One region of the Pelotomaculum isophthalicicum JI genome, then DNA from elsewhere that is predicted to be linked to it. Evidence: riboswitches for the same ligand, from Rfam matches in the RefSeq annotation. Region 1 holds a riboswitch; each other region holds the start of a gene.
What was found. Region 1 has a riboswitch for cyclic di-GMP ahead of L7E55_RS01425 (response regulator). Riboswitches for the same ligand answer to the same signal wherever they lie in the genome.
Positions count from the first base shown of each region.

Region 2: it holds a riboswitch for cyclic di-GMP, as region 1 does, so the genes downstream of both, L7E55_RS04740 (S-layer homology domain-containing protein) here and L7E55_RS01425 (response regulator) in region 1, are expected to answer to the same signal.
Region 3: it holds a riboswitch for cyclic di-GMP, as region 1 does, so the genes downstream of both, L7E55_RS00745 (hypothetical protein) here and L7E55_RS01425 (response regulator) in region 1, are expected to answer to the same signal.
Region 4: it holds a riboswitch for cyclic di-GMP, as region 1 does, so the genes downstream of both, L7E55_RS14445 (ArsB/NhaD family transporter) here and L7E55_RS01425 (response regulator) in region 1, are expected to answer to the same signal.

Region 1 covers NZ_JAKOAV010000002.1:29,133-32,290, reverse strand. The annotation lists gene L7E55_RS01430 (response regulator) at 384-764, shown strand; gene L7E55_RS01425 (response regulator) at 1,226-1,624, opposite strand; cyclic di-GMP riboswitch class I at 1,768-1,850, opposite strand; gene L7E55_RS01420 (potassium channel family protein) at 2,024-3,037, shown strand; gene L7E55_RS01415 (hypothetical protein) at 3,068-3,158, shown strand, end outside.
Region 2 covers NZ_JAKOAV010000006.1:28,650-31,807, forward strand. The annotation lists gene L7E55_RS04735 (fibronectin type III domain-containing protein) at 313-606, opposite strand; gene L7E55_RS04740 (S-layer homology domain-containing protein) at 558-1,619, opposite strand; cyclic di-GMP riboswitch class I at 1,726-1,810, opposite strand; gene L7E55_RS04745 (Mrp/NBP35 family ATP-binding protein) at 2,111-2,947, opposite strand.
Region 3 covers NZ_JAKOAV010000001.1:163,553-166,710, reverse strand. The annotation lists gene L7E55_RS00765 (hypothetical protein) at 176-331, shown strand; gene L7E55_RS00760 (hypothetical protein) at 670-807, opposite strand; gene L7E55_RS00755 (hypothetical protein) at 836-964, opposite strand; tRNA gene L7E55_RS00750 (tRNA-Thr) at 1,279-1,353, opposite strand; cyclic di-GMP riboswitch class I at 1,664-1,752, shown strand; gene L7E55_RS00745 (hypothetical protein) at 1,788-2,015, shown strand; gene L7E55_RS00740 (DUF2225 domain-containing protein) at 2,358-3,158, shown strand, end outside.
Region 4 covers NZ_JAKOAV010000033.1:31,548-34,705, reverse strand. The annotation lists gene L7E55_RS14450 (sensor domain-containing diguanylate cyclase) at 1-1,595, shown strand, start outside; cyclic di-GMP riboswitch class I at 1,715-1,804, shown strand; gene L7E55_RS14445 (ArsB/NhaD family transporter) at 1,965-3,158, shown strand, end outside.

The sequences.
Region 1 (3,158 bases):
TTGAATTATTTATTATTGTCACTTCTTTCCAATGTTTAATGGTCTTGCTCAGAATTATTATTACGAATAAAACAGTTATATATGCAGGTATCTAAAATTGTATAAACGAAAAGCGCCGGCTTTACGCCGTCGCTTTTCATCATTATCAATGGGTCTCTTTGTGTGTGTAAAGAACCCTTCTCGGATAAGGTATCTCAATGCCTGCCTGCGCCAAGGCATATATAAACCGCCGCGCAGTTCATAGTTTCTCTATATCCTGCCGCAAAACTAAATGTTTATAAAAAATAATAAAAAATAACAAAGGTAACAAGATCCGACAATTTTCGAAGGAAACGTGTGGTAATATTACAATACTGTACTTGATAATTTCTGGAGGGATTGATATGGCACTGGTTATGGTAATGGAAGATGAACCCAACATTGCCCTGGTTCTTGAGATTGCGCTAACTGAAGAAGGTAATGAAGTGATTACATTGCCGAATGGTTTGTTGGGACTTGAACGGTTAAAACAAAAACCTGCGCCTGAAATTATCTTTGTCGATCTGAACATGCCTATTTTAAGCGGGCGGACTGTAATAGAAAAAATTAATGCCGACCCCAATCTCAGGCATATACCGGTAGTCATCTTGTCGGGATGTATGCCGGACTTGGATAATGCGCCGCCGCGTGAAAGTTATCGGGCGCTGCTCAGTAAACCTTTTGATTTGGATGAAGTAATCAATATGGTAAATGTATTGAGCGCGGGTAAACAACAGGCAGTATAAATAAGCGGCCTTTTGAGAATTAATTTAAAGAGCGAGTGAGTACGACGAAATTTGCAAAATATGTCTTGACTATACAAACACTTGTTTGCTATAATGGCACCAGAACACACATTCGAGGAGGTCAACCAGGTGTCCGTTTATACATGCAGCCAATGCACTCCTGAAAGCATAGTCCGGGGCAATAGCATCTTCGACGTTTGCTGTCACAAAAAGTTAAAGAATAATATGCGCAGGCATATCTTAAAGAACGATTTTTTATACGGCACTATTTTATGGTTTGGGGTAATTTTCACTTTGACAGAAATTTATTTATGGCGTGTCGGGTATTGATGGTGAGATAACGGCAGTCATTCAGTTGGTGTGGAGTTCACGAGTTGTTATTTGGCAATACTAACCACAGGCAAACATATTTATGCTGAACATAACGCAATTTAGGATAGAGCCGAACCTAATTAAGTAAGTTAAAGCGCATTCTTTTTTTCTTCTTTTTTTAACAAGATCCCCCTGACTAGATGGCTGATATCTTCTAGTTCAAAAGGTTTTGCAATGTAGTATTGTTTAGGGTTTTTCTTTTTTTCCTTTAATACTGTGTCCAGTTCCGTATATGCCGTCATCAGTACTACCGGCACCTCCGGCGCCAGCTTCCCGATTTCTTCCAGGGTCTCGATGCCGTTCATGCCCGGCATTTTAATATCCAGTAGGATTAATGCCGGCCTTCCCGCGCGGACTTTCCGAAGCCCCTCCTCACCGCTGGAAGCGGTTTCAACCACATAACCCTCTTCACTGAATAACTCGTGTAATAGAGCACAGATCCCTTTATTGTCATCAACGATAAGAAGATAATGGGCATTTTGTTTCATGATCTATATCCCACCTATGCAGTTTTATCCGTAAAGATATCTGTGGCTTATAATAGGGTCTTTCCTCGATGCCTGTCTGTATTGTCGGAGATAAAAAAACCACCTTGCCGTGAAATAAGGTGGTTACGTATTTAAGTAATATTCACGGTAGTTCGGTCATCATTGCTATAGCCTTAGACCAGGAACTTTACGTCTCAGTCTTTCAACAGGTTTGGCTTTTTCTTCATTATTGAATGTATTATAAAATGAGCCCTAACGATTGTAAATGGGACGAAGGTCCTAAGGCGGGACCTTCGTCCCATGTCTAGGTCTTTTGTCCCTATATGCAGGAAACAAGCAAGGAATCCGCATGATGGTGTAGAATTTATTAATATTCGAGTGCCTGAGAGGAGTTTTTTTTTGATATCGTTACGATCAATTATCTATGCTTTTGTTGTGCTGGTAACGGTTTTGGGTGTTGTGATTCTCAGCCTGATGAAGATTGAAGACATGTCCTTTATTGACGCCTTTTGGCTTTCCATTATCAGCATATCAACAGTTGGGTTCGGTGATATTGTGCCTAAAACCGTAGGCGGCCGTTTGATCGTTATGGTGCTGGTGATCGGCGGGATAGGTCTTTTTACTTATCTTTACAGCACAATTTTCGGCGGTATAGTGGAAGGACATATTAAAGATGTCTGGGGGAAGAGAAAAATGACTAAGAAAATAAACGGATTAAAAAACCATATTATCGTATGCGGCGCGGGCCGGGTGGGTTTGGCGGTAATAAGTGAACTCCTGGAAGATAAACAGGACTTTGTAGTAATTGAGAAAGATCAAGACAGGTTGCAGGAGTTGACAAAGCTTGGCCATACTGAAAATATTTTATTTATTAGTGACAACGCTACAGAGGAGCGGGTGCTTTTAGCGGCCGGGTTGGAGCGGGCCGGCGGGGTTATCACCACTCTTGCCGATGACGCCGCTAATTTAATGATTGTGATTACCTGCAAAGACTTGAATCCTGCCGCCAGGGTGGTAGCACGCGCCGACCGGATAGAGTCCATCGCCAGAATGAAAAAAGTCGGAGCGGAAACTGTTATATGTCCTTCAATTATGGCAGGTAATTGGATGGCTATGACTTTGTTGAAACCGGCTAGCGTTACTTTTATGCAATCGCTGGTTGACGAAGTCGGCCTCGAATTGGGTGAATTGGTATTAAACGAAACATCGCCGCTTGCGGGAAAGGAGTTGAGAGAATCACGCCTGCGGGAAAATCACGATGCCACCCTGCTGGCCATAAAAAGGGGGGAGCGGCATATCATCAATCCCCGGCCATCTGAGATTCTGCTGCCGGGAGACCTTTTAATTCTAAGCGGTCCGCCTGATATCACGGCAGTGCTGACAAAGGTTGTTTCAGGAAATGATATTCTATGATCAGTAAATTGTGTGAAGGAGTTGGGGTTAGTGTTACTGTTGAAGCTGGGATTTGTGTTCGTCTTGATTGTTTTGCTGCTAATTTTGGGGATTGTATTAATGGTTTTTTTATTTATCAGAA
Region 2 (3,158 bases), on a different contig from region 1:
TGTTAACTCACCTTCTTGTTTTAGTACCACATATTGTATTGCGCAACGGGCATATTTTATCAGACATTTTTGCAACCTCCTCACATGAAATTTTTTAGTCGAGATAACTGATCAACTTCTCCAACGACGGTCGAAAATCCTACTTATGATCATTTCCGAATCAATAATTGACATAAGCTCCTCCGGAGTAAGATAAAGGCAAAAAAAGATATTGGAGTCAATTGCTACTCTCAATATCTTCGTGTGCTTCATTGCCTATTGTTGCATGTCGTTCGACATGCTAGAGAATTTGTTTTGCCCGCCCTGTTAGATCTAGGGTGTCTTTTTTGTTTTTACTCTTGCAGTTGGCCCGCTATTGCTCCAGTTACCAGCTGCGTCACCCGCTTCAATACTGAATGTATACGATGCGTTTTTTGTCAAGCCGGAAACGGTATAACTATATGTGCCCGCCGGTATGTCGGCAATCTTTACCCCGTTCTTATACAATCTGTAGCCGGTCACCGATACGTTGTCCGTCGCTCCCGACCAACTCAGAGTTACACTGTTTATAGTAATAACTACAATTCGTAACCGGTTACAGCAACATTGTCCGCCGCCCCGGACCAGGTCAGGGTTACGCTGTTAGAGGTGATATTCGATGACGTTATCACGCCGTCGGCCCATGTTGGCGCCTGGTTGTCCGACGTTTTCGCCGTCGTTACTGTTGTTGTCAACTCGCTGCTCCGGTTGCCTGCCCCGTCAAGCGCTTTGACGCTGAACTCGTAAGAGGTGTCCGGCGCCAGACCTGCAACTGTGTAGCTGTACGTGCTCCCTGACACGCTGTCAAATTGGACACCGTCTTTATACAACTCATAGCCGGTAACCAGCGCATTGTCTGTCGCACCGAACCAGTTCAGGGTCAACCCGTTCTCCGTGATATTCGAAGGCAAGAGCGCGCCCCCGATTGCCCATACAGGCGCTTGGGTATCCGGCAGCGAAGTCGTTGTAACTTCTATAGCCGGCCCATCGCTGCTCAAATTGCCTGCCGCGTCGCGTGCCTCTATGGTGAAGCTGTAACTTGTCCCAGGCGTTAGGCCGGTAACATTATCGGCAATATCAACGTTCTTATAAGTAAGGGTTCCCCCGGAAATTCTGAGTAGCAAAGCGATTGCCTCTGCGCGAGTGACGGGTTCTTCAGGTTTAGATGTTCCGTCCTCATAACCATAAAGCAAGCCGGCTTTTTCCGCCGCTTGAATTGTCCCAAAAGCCCAGTGGCCGGTCGGCACGTCACTGAAAACAGGTTGTCCGCCAGACTGCTCTGGCAGTCCTTTCGTTAAGACTAAGATTTTTGCAGCCTCAGCGCGGGTGAGGCTGTCCGCCGGCCGGAAGGTGCCGTCAGGGAATCCGTTGATAATGCCTTTTGCGGCAAGGTAATGGACAGAGGGAAGCAGCTGTTTGTCGTTATCCAAGTCTCTAAAGTCGGTTTTTACCGCTTGGACAGCGGGCTCTCCCATTTGCTGTATTGAAGTCTCAACCGCAATTGCCGGTTTTAGACCAAAGGCAAAAACACCTAAAACTAAGAGAAAGGCACAAAACACAAACTTATATTGTTTTTCCCCCCGCGTCGGAAAACGAACCATGAGTCCCTCCATAATAAGCATTTCTCATGCGGCAGTACATTCCCATAACAATCAAAAAACCCGTTTGCAAACTCGGGTTTTTATAGCACTAACGAAATTTTGTTATCGTGGCAACCCGGCTATCATAGTACACTTACCTTAGACCCGTGGCTTTGCGCAGAATCCTTTCGGAAACTATGCCAAATATGAAGTTTACATATTTTTGCGATAAGCTAAATAAATATTTTATCAAACCAATATAAGATACTGTCATATGACTATATTTGACATAATACTCAATTTCAATAGGAAATAGTTCCTATTTTTTAATGGGTCCAAAGACCTATTAACGAATCTTTAACACCGACTCAACTTGAATAAGCGGCAAATACCGGGCCTCATTAATAAGCCCGGCTGCATTTGCCATCAAAATTAACCTTATATATATTTTGCAGTAAAATTTACTTATGGTTAACCTATTCTTTCCATACCCTCCCATAGATTAATACGTTCTATTGAACTACCTTTTCAGGGATTAGATTTTTAAAAAGATTACTGTTATATTCTTCAATCTTGCCTTGATCGCAAAGATTTGAAAGGTGCGGGTCAATAGGCAAACCACCGATAAACGGAACCTCGAATTTTTCAGATATTTCTTTGCCCCGGCTAGGGCCAAACAGCTCAAATTCTTCGCCGCAATGAGGGCAAACGGCACGACTCATATTTTCAACCAGACCAAGAATGGGAATATTCATGTATTGGGCCATCTTAATTGCCTTGCTCACAATCATTACGGCAAGGTCTTGTGGTGAAGATACAACGATAAGCCCGTTGAGAGGCAGGGATTGCATTACAGTCAAAGGCACATCACCAGTGCCAGGCGGCAAATCGACAAAAAGGTAATCAAGGTCACCCCAGGCGACATCAGTCCAAAACTGCTTGACCGTACCGGCAATTACCGGCCCTCGCCAAATAACCGGGTCATCTTCATTGTGGGTCAATAAGTTTAGTGACATGACTTTTATACCTTTATCGGTATCTAAAGGTAACAGCGCGAAGCCGGTGCTTTTCGCCATACCCTTAACGCCAAACATCTTCGGCAGGCTTGGACCGGTGATGTCCGCGTCCAGCACTCCTACCGAATAGCCCTTTTTTTTAGCCTCACAGGCAAGTAGAGATGTCACTGAAGATTTTCCCACACCACCTTTTCCACTCATTACAGCAATAACATTCTCAATATGGCTTAATTCGTTTACAGGCAATTTCTGAATGCCGCTTTTGCCTTCATGACCACATCCGCCATGACCGCATCCGCCGTTTTTTTCAACTTCATCATTATTTTGCTGCATTATTTACATCCTCCTGATAGTAAAGTTTAAAATAGTTATTACATTGAGTATACATTAAACCATGTTATGGTCAATGTTTCACAATCATATATACAACACAACCTCATCATTGTCAACGATATTACCATACCAATTTTAAGTAAATCTAAATGGACCGATTTAAGTTACCTCAATATTTACCCATAATTATTTGCAAAGAATTTCACCGGTA
Region 3 (3,158 bases), on a different contig from region 1:
GGCCTTGATTTTTTTGGAGATTTTACATTTTTGCGTTGGGTATTGTTGGTTGAATTTGTGGGTAATATTTTACATGGTAATATTCTCCACGGTAACGTTAACCATAATAACCCATATGACATATTATATTTTAAGACCGGTCAGGAAATCCATCCCCGAGAGGAGGGAATTCAAAATGGGCTTCGTAGAGAAAAAAGAAGAGGAATGCGATTGCCGCAATTGCCGCATTGAAATTAAGGATAGTATTGTCGTGATAATTTGTGGTGAAGTGGAAGTTGAGAAGTTAAAACATTGCCTTGGCTCATTAATGGAAGCAAAAGATAACAAATAGGAAGAGGAAAATACTTTTGCCTCTGCCGGTATGCCGTGGCGTATTTACGCTACGGCCTTTCTTATGTTTGCAGTAAACCTCTCCAGTTAAGCCAGGATTCGTGGTTCCCGGCTTATTTTATGGCAACTCCGGCTATTCAGACGTTGTTATATTCTTTCGATTACCCCATCTTGACATTATATTTATATGATTTCTACGTTTTTGAGCCGTATGGCCCGGTGATAGTTCACCCGGTTGGCCATATTTTGCATGTATCTCATTTTACCATTGCCAAAATCATAACCACCGGTAAATACCGATGGTTACAAACGTAGCCTTTATGTTAGTGTTTTTACAGTTTAAATGCAGCAGCCGCACATGCCCACGCCGAAAACGAGCAGGATGAAAATCAGGAAGATAATAAACGCTGGGCTACTAAAACAACCTGTGCCACAAGCTTCTTCCGCTTTAACTACTTGGGACTTAACTTCAGCCATGGAAATACCTCCTTATAAGGCTTTCATACTAAATACAGCCTCCGCAGCAACTCACTCCAAAGATGAGCAGGATAAAAATCAGGAAAACAATAAACCCGATGTTACCAAAACCTGTGCCGCATCCTGTGCCGCAACCTGCACCTACGCCGAATGCCATAAGAATCACCCCTTTTGCTTTTTTATATAATATGCAGGCAATGATTTATGTGTTAATCAATGGTTATGCACCCAAATTAATCTAGCAGCATAAGTTATATTAACAGTTGCTCCTTTTGTTCCATAGACCTCCTTGGCAAAAACCCGGTCCATCAATGGGCTGGGTTTTTGTTTTTCGGTTGGACTGTAGAAAAAGCCCGCCTTAAAGACGGGCAAAGAGAGGTGAAAGATGTTAAAAAGGTAAGGCGTACCAGGAGACATTAGGGTCATTAATAAAACAGCCTCCAGCTAAAACCCCGGAGGCCTTGATTTTCTTGGAGCTGATGGTGGGATTTGAACCCACGACCTGCGCATTACGAGTGCGCTGCTCTACCCCTGAGCCACATCAGCTTAATTAAATAAATTTTTAGTTAACAACTAGCGCATTTAATATTTTATCCGAACAAGTAGTTAAAGTCAACTTGCCTCCAATACTAGGTTACGGTAAATCCTTTCTTGATTGAATTGTCATGTGATAATTATGAAGATATTCACACAGTATGCTTCAATGTTGCCCCTATTGTACAAACAATTGATTTTGACATTTTATACGGTTTTTCCTACCTGAATGTCGTAAAAAATAGGACCATAGTCCTGTGATAATAGTTCTCCTTTCACATTTTCTTATTTTAAATAGCTGTTATAATATAGTAACAACGCAAACTGAAAAAGGCAAACATAGTGAAAACTATGGACGCAAAGCCACGGGTCTAAAGTATCGTGTAGTACCATGATAGCCGGGTTACCAGTAACCCCGGGATTCCTTTACAAAGAAGGGGTAGTATATGCGTTATATAAAAACATTTTACCCAAAAGTTCTATACTTCATTTTACCTTTCATAACCATATTTATTCTGATAAAATATAACACTCCAATGCTGGCCGCTGGAGTCGCCCTTTATTTAATGATGGGTTTCGACGATTCATCTAACAAGTTTTTATCCCGCTTCAGCGAAAAAGAGTATACCGTCAACATCACTGATTGGATGAAAAAAGAAGTTAGTCATAACTAAGTGTTATTGTAACTAATAAACATTAAGGTTACTGCAATTTAGGACTAAAGTCCTAAAAAATTGGGAAATTTTTCTCATGTAGGATAATTAAAAATAATTATAATTATTTTTAATACCTCCTTTAATATAATCACCCATCTAGAGGGGCTTTCTCCCCACCATTCCCTATTCCATAATACAGGGAATTTTTTTTATTGTTTTTAATTCATGGATATTATGCGGGAACACAGTTATTTTAGCTGAGAAAAAAATCCACCTTTGCAATAAGTAAAAATTCCTTTCAATTGATATTTTGGTAGTATAGAATATTAACTGAAATCTTAAAGGTGGGTGAAATCATACATGGATGCTCTTGAAAGCATTTTAAAGAAGATACCTTTTTTTAAAGACATAAACTATCCTTTACAAGACTTGGTTAAAAAAATGCGCCTAGAGCGTTTCGAAGAAAATACAGATATATTTTCTGAAGGAGAGCAAGGTTCAAGCTTATACCTAATCATATCAGGAAAAGTTTTAATATATGCAAAATCGACCACTGGACAGGAAATGGCTATCCAAACACTTGAACCGTCAGATTTTTTTGGGGAAATGAGTCTGTTAGACGGCGGATATCGCTCAGCCTGCGCCAGGACATTAGAAAAATCAATTATTTTTAGTCTGGAACGAAAAGACTTTCTAGAATTTCTAGATGATAACCCGAGAGCAGCTGTAAAAATAATTGAAACTTTAAGCAAAAGACTTCGACAATCAAATATCCGAAATAAAATATTAATTGAAACCAACCGCAAGTTAACTAACCAGGGTACCGACCAAAACCAGATTACCGCCGCCAATATACCCGTACAGTTCAATGACGAGCGACAAGAGCAGTTAACCAAGGAAACAAAAGAATTCAGCGTTAAAAAAGATACGTATGCCCCGGAAGAAAAAGAGGAAAACGGTTTCGCGGATATATTGGAACAGCATTTAAACGATGTCGAACATGCTGATGAGGAAGATGATAAGGCAGACGCCAAAAAAGAGATTGAGCAAAAAGAAATGTTGTATTATAAAAAAGCCGTTTGTCCAATTTGCAACGCTAAATTCGAAACACCGAAAGCTTTGTCAAAATACGTTCAATCCGTGAAGATGGATTATGATTTC
Region 4 (3,158 bases), on a different contig from region 1:
TTATCGTCGGCGCTTCTACCTCGGGAGAGATTGCTAACGGCCAGCTATTCACTAACTCTACGGTCATTTCAATAACGTTTTTTAAAGAAACAACCGTAAAAGCCTTTATATTGGACGCCGCAACCGGCGGAGAAGTTGATTTGGGGAAAACTTTACGCGCCGATATTGAAAACACGTGCGCGAAAATAGCGGGTGTGTTGTTGCTGACGACAACTACAACGATGGACGTGTCAGATTTTTTAACAGGCTTTGCCGATGCTCAAGTCGCCTATCCTGTTTTCGGCGGTGGCGCAGGCGAGTATTCATCACCGGTATCAGAAATGAAAGCCCTGATTTTCTGCAACTCCCGGCACACCTTTAAGGGTGTGGTCGCGGTTGCTTTTCTGGGAGATGGGATTAAGATTGAAACACATAACTATCTTGGCTGGCATCCGTTAGGTAAGGAAATGGTTATCACGGAAGTGAACGGCTATTGGGTGAAAAAAATCGACGGTCAACCTGCCTTCAAAATATATCGGCGATATCTGGATATTCAAAATGATAAGAGCTTCCAGCATAACGCCATAGTGTTTCCATTGATGGTAAAAAGAGATGGCAGGCAGTACGCCAGGCCCGCTATGGCAGTCAACGAGGAAAATGCTATCTTATTCCTTGCTGATTTAAAGAAGGGTGAAACAGTTCTCTTCGGTTACGGCGATCCAAACACAATTATTGAACAGGCTGCTGCAGTGCAAAGCCTGCTGGCAGCCTTCGAGCCTGAATCTATTTTCCTTTATAGCTGTGCCGCCAGGCGAGCTTTCTTGCATAACGATGTGGAGTTAGAGACAAAACCATTTGAAAATATTGCACCGACATCCGGATTCTATACACATGGAGAAATAAACAGCAGCCCGAACAGCATCAATCATCTCAATTACACTATGGTGGCGGTAGGCATGAAAGAGCGCAATTACGGCGGGAAAGCCGCGCAAATCCAAAATGGGCATAGGAAGCCGCTGTTTCAGGAGGACGCGGATCTTTTTGCTTACCAACATTCCCGGTTCATTTCCCGTTTGCTCCACTTCATTAGGGCGGTCACGGATGAACTGGAAATAGCCAATAAAGAAACTAGGCGGCTGGCTGAAACAGATCTCTTGACTCAGGCCTATAACAGGGTGAAGGCCTGCGAATTATTGAACAGTGAAAAGAACCGGTGTGAACGGTACGGTTCAGAGTTTTCAATCATTATTTTGGACATAGACTTTTTTAAGGAAGTGAATGACACATACAGGCACATTGCCGGAGATGCGTTCCTCGTCAACATCGTTAAGATCATCAAGAAGCAAGTGCGCGCTCCGGATATGTTGAGCCGCTGGGGTGGAGAGGAATTCCTCATCGCCATGCCGGAAACCGGGCTCGATGGCGCGCTGGTCGTGGCGGAAAAAATCAGGGCTGCGGTTGAACAAACGGTGTTCCCCGGAGCGGGGCATCAAACATGCAGTCTGGGTGTGACTTCCTTCAAAAAGGGCGAACGCATCGAAGAGTTGATTGAACGGGCAGACGCAGCTCTTTATGAAGCAAAACAGAGCGGCCGGAATCGAGTTATAGCTAAATAAATATTATTATGGCTACCTGCAAATCAGCAAGGTAATATATAACGATGGGACATCAAACATGAAAAAAATATTGTACTATGCATGCAATAAATATATAATAAAAAAAAATAATATCGTAACATCGTGTTGGGCAAACCCGTGTGAAAACCGGGGACGCTAAGCCATGGGTCTAAAGCTGGTATATATGCCATGATTGCCAGGCGACAAGGACATTGACTTTACTGGAGTGGGTATAGTCTTATATGACTGTTCCCACCTCTTTTTTATTGCGTTTCTTTAGGATTGTGTTAAATTATATAAATTTTACCTGGAGGTGAAGATAAAACTTAATATTTCAGATGTATTGATATGTGAAAGGGAGGTTAGATCTTGTCGGAAAGTAGTCAGGTCATTTTTGCTACGGCAATTTTTTTAATTACATACGCGGTAATAGTTACAGAAAAAATTCATCGCACTGTGGTTGCCTTGGTAGGAGCCAGTTTAATGGCTTTAACAAAAATATTAGGTCTGGAACAAATTGTTGAAGCTATTGATTTTAACACCATTGGCTTGCTGGTGGGTATGATGATCATTGTGGGTATCACCAAGCAAACCGGTATTTTTGAATATTTGGCAATTAAGGCAGCCAAAAGTTCAAGAGGGGAACCGATCAAAATTATCGCCGCCCTGTCTTTGATAACAGCTATCTTATCCGCGTTTTTAGACAATGTTACCACTGTGCTATTAATTGTGCCTGTTACCTTTGCCATAGCGAGGCAGCTTGAACTTAACCCATTGCCGTTCTTGATTTCTGAAATCATCGCCTCCAATATTGGGGGCACAGCCACTTTAATTGGCGACCCGCCGAACATCATGATTGGTAGCGCCACTGGTCTCGGCTTTATGGACTTTGTCTTTAACCTGACCCCTGTAATAATTGTTATATATATTTTGACCATTTTCTTTATTCAGATCATATATAGAAGACAACTGGTGGCTAGACCTGAACTCAAAGATAATATTATGGAAATTAATGAAAAGGATGAGATAAAGGATCAAAAGCTTTTAAATAAATGTCTGATTGTACTTTTCCTAACCGTTCTAGGTTTTGTCTTGCACCAATATGTACACCTTGAATCATCAGTTATAGCCCTGTCAGGCGCCAGCTTATTGCTTCTGGTTACAATGAGTGACCCGGAGCATGCCTTATATGCGGTGGAGTGGCCTGTTATCTTTTTCTTTGTTGGCCTATTCGTAGTGGTTGGGGCTTTAGAGAAGGTAGGAGTAATTGAAGCAATGGCTAAATGGTCACTGGATGTAACAGGTGGCATCATGGTGCCCACCGCTATGCTGATTCTTTGGCTGTCCGCCATAGCCTCGGCCTTTGTTGACAACATTCCTTTTGTTGCTACAATGATCCCGCTCATTCAAGACATGGGCCGTTTGGGAGGTATCGCGGACTTAAACCTGCTGTGGTGGTCGCTGTCGTTGGGCGCCTGCCTTGGCGGCAATGGAACAGCCATAGGCGCCTCGGCAAATGTTGTCGTTTTGGGTATAGCCGAAAAAGAAGGGCTGCATATCAGC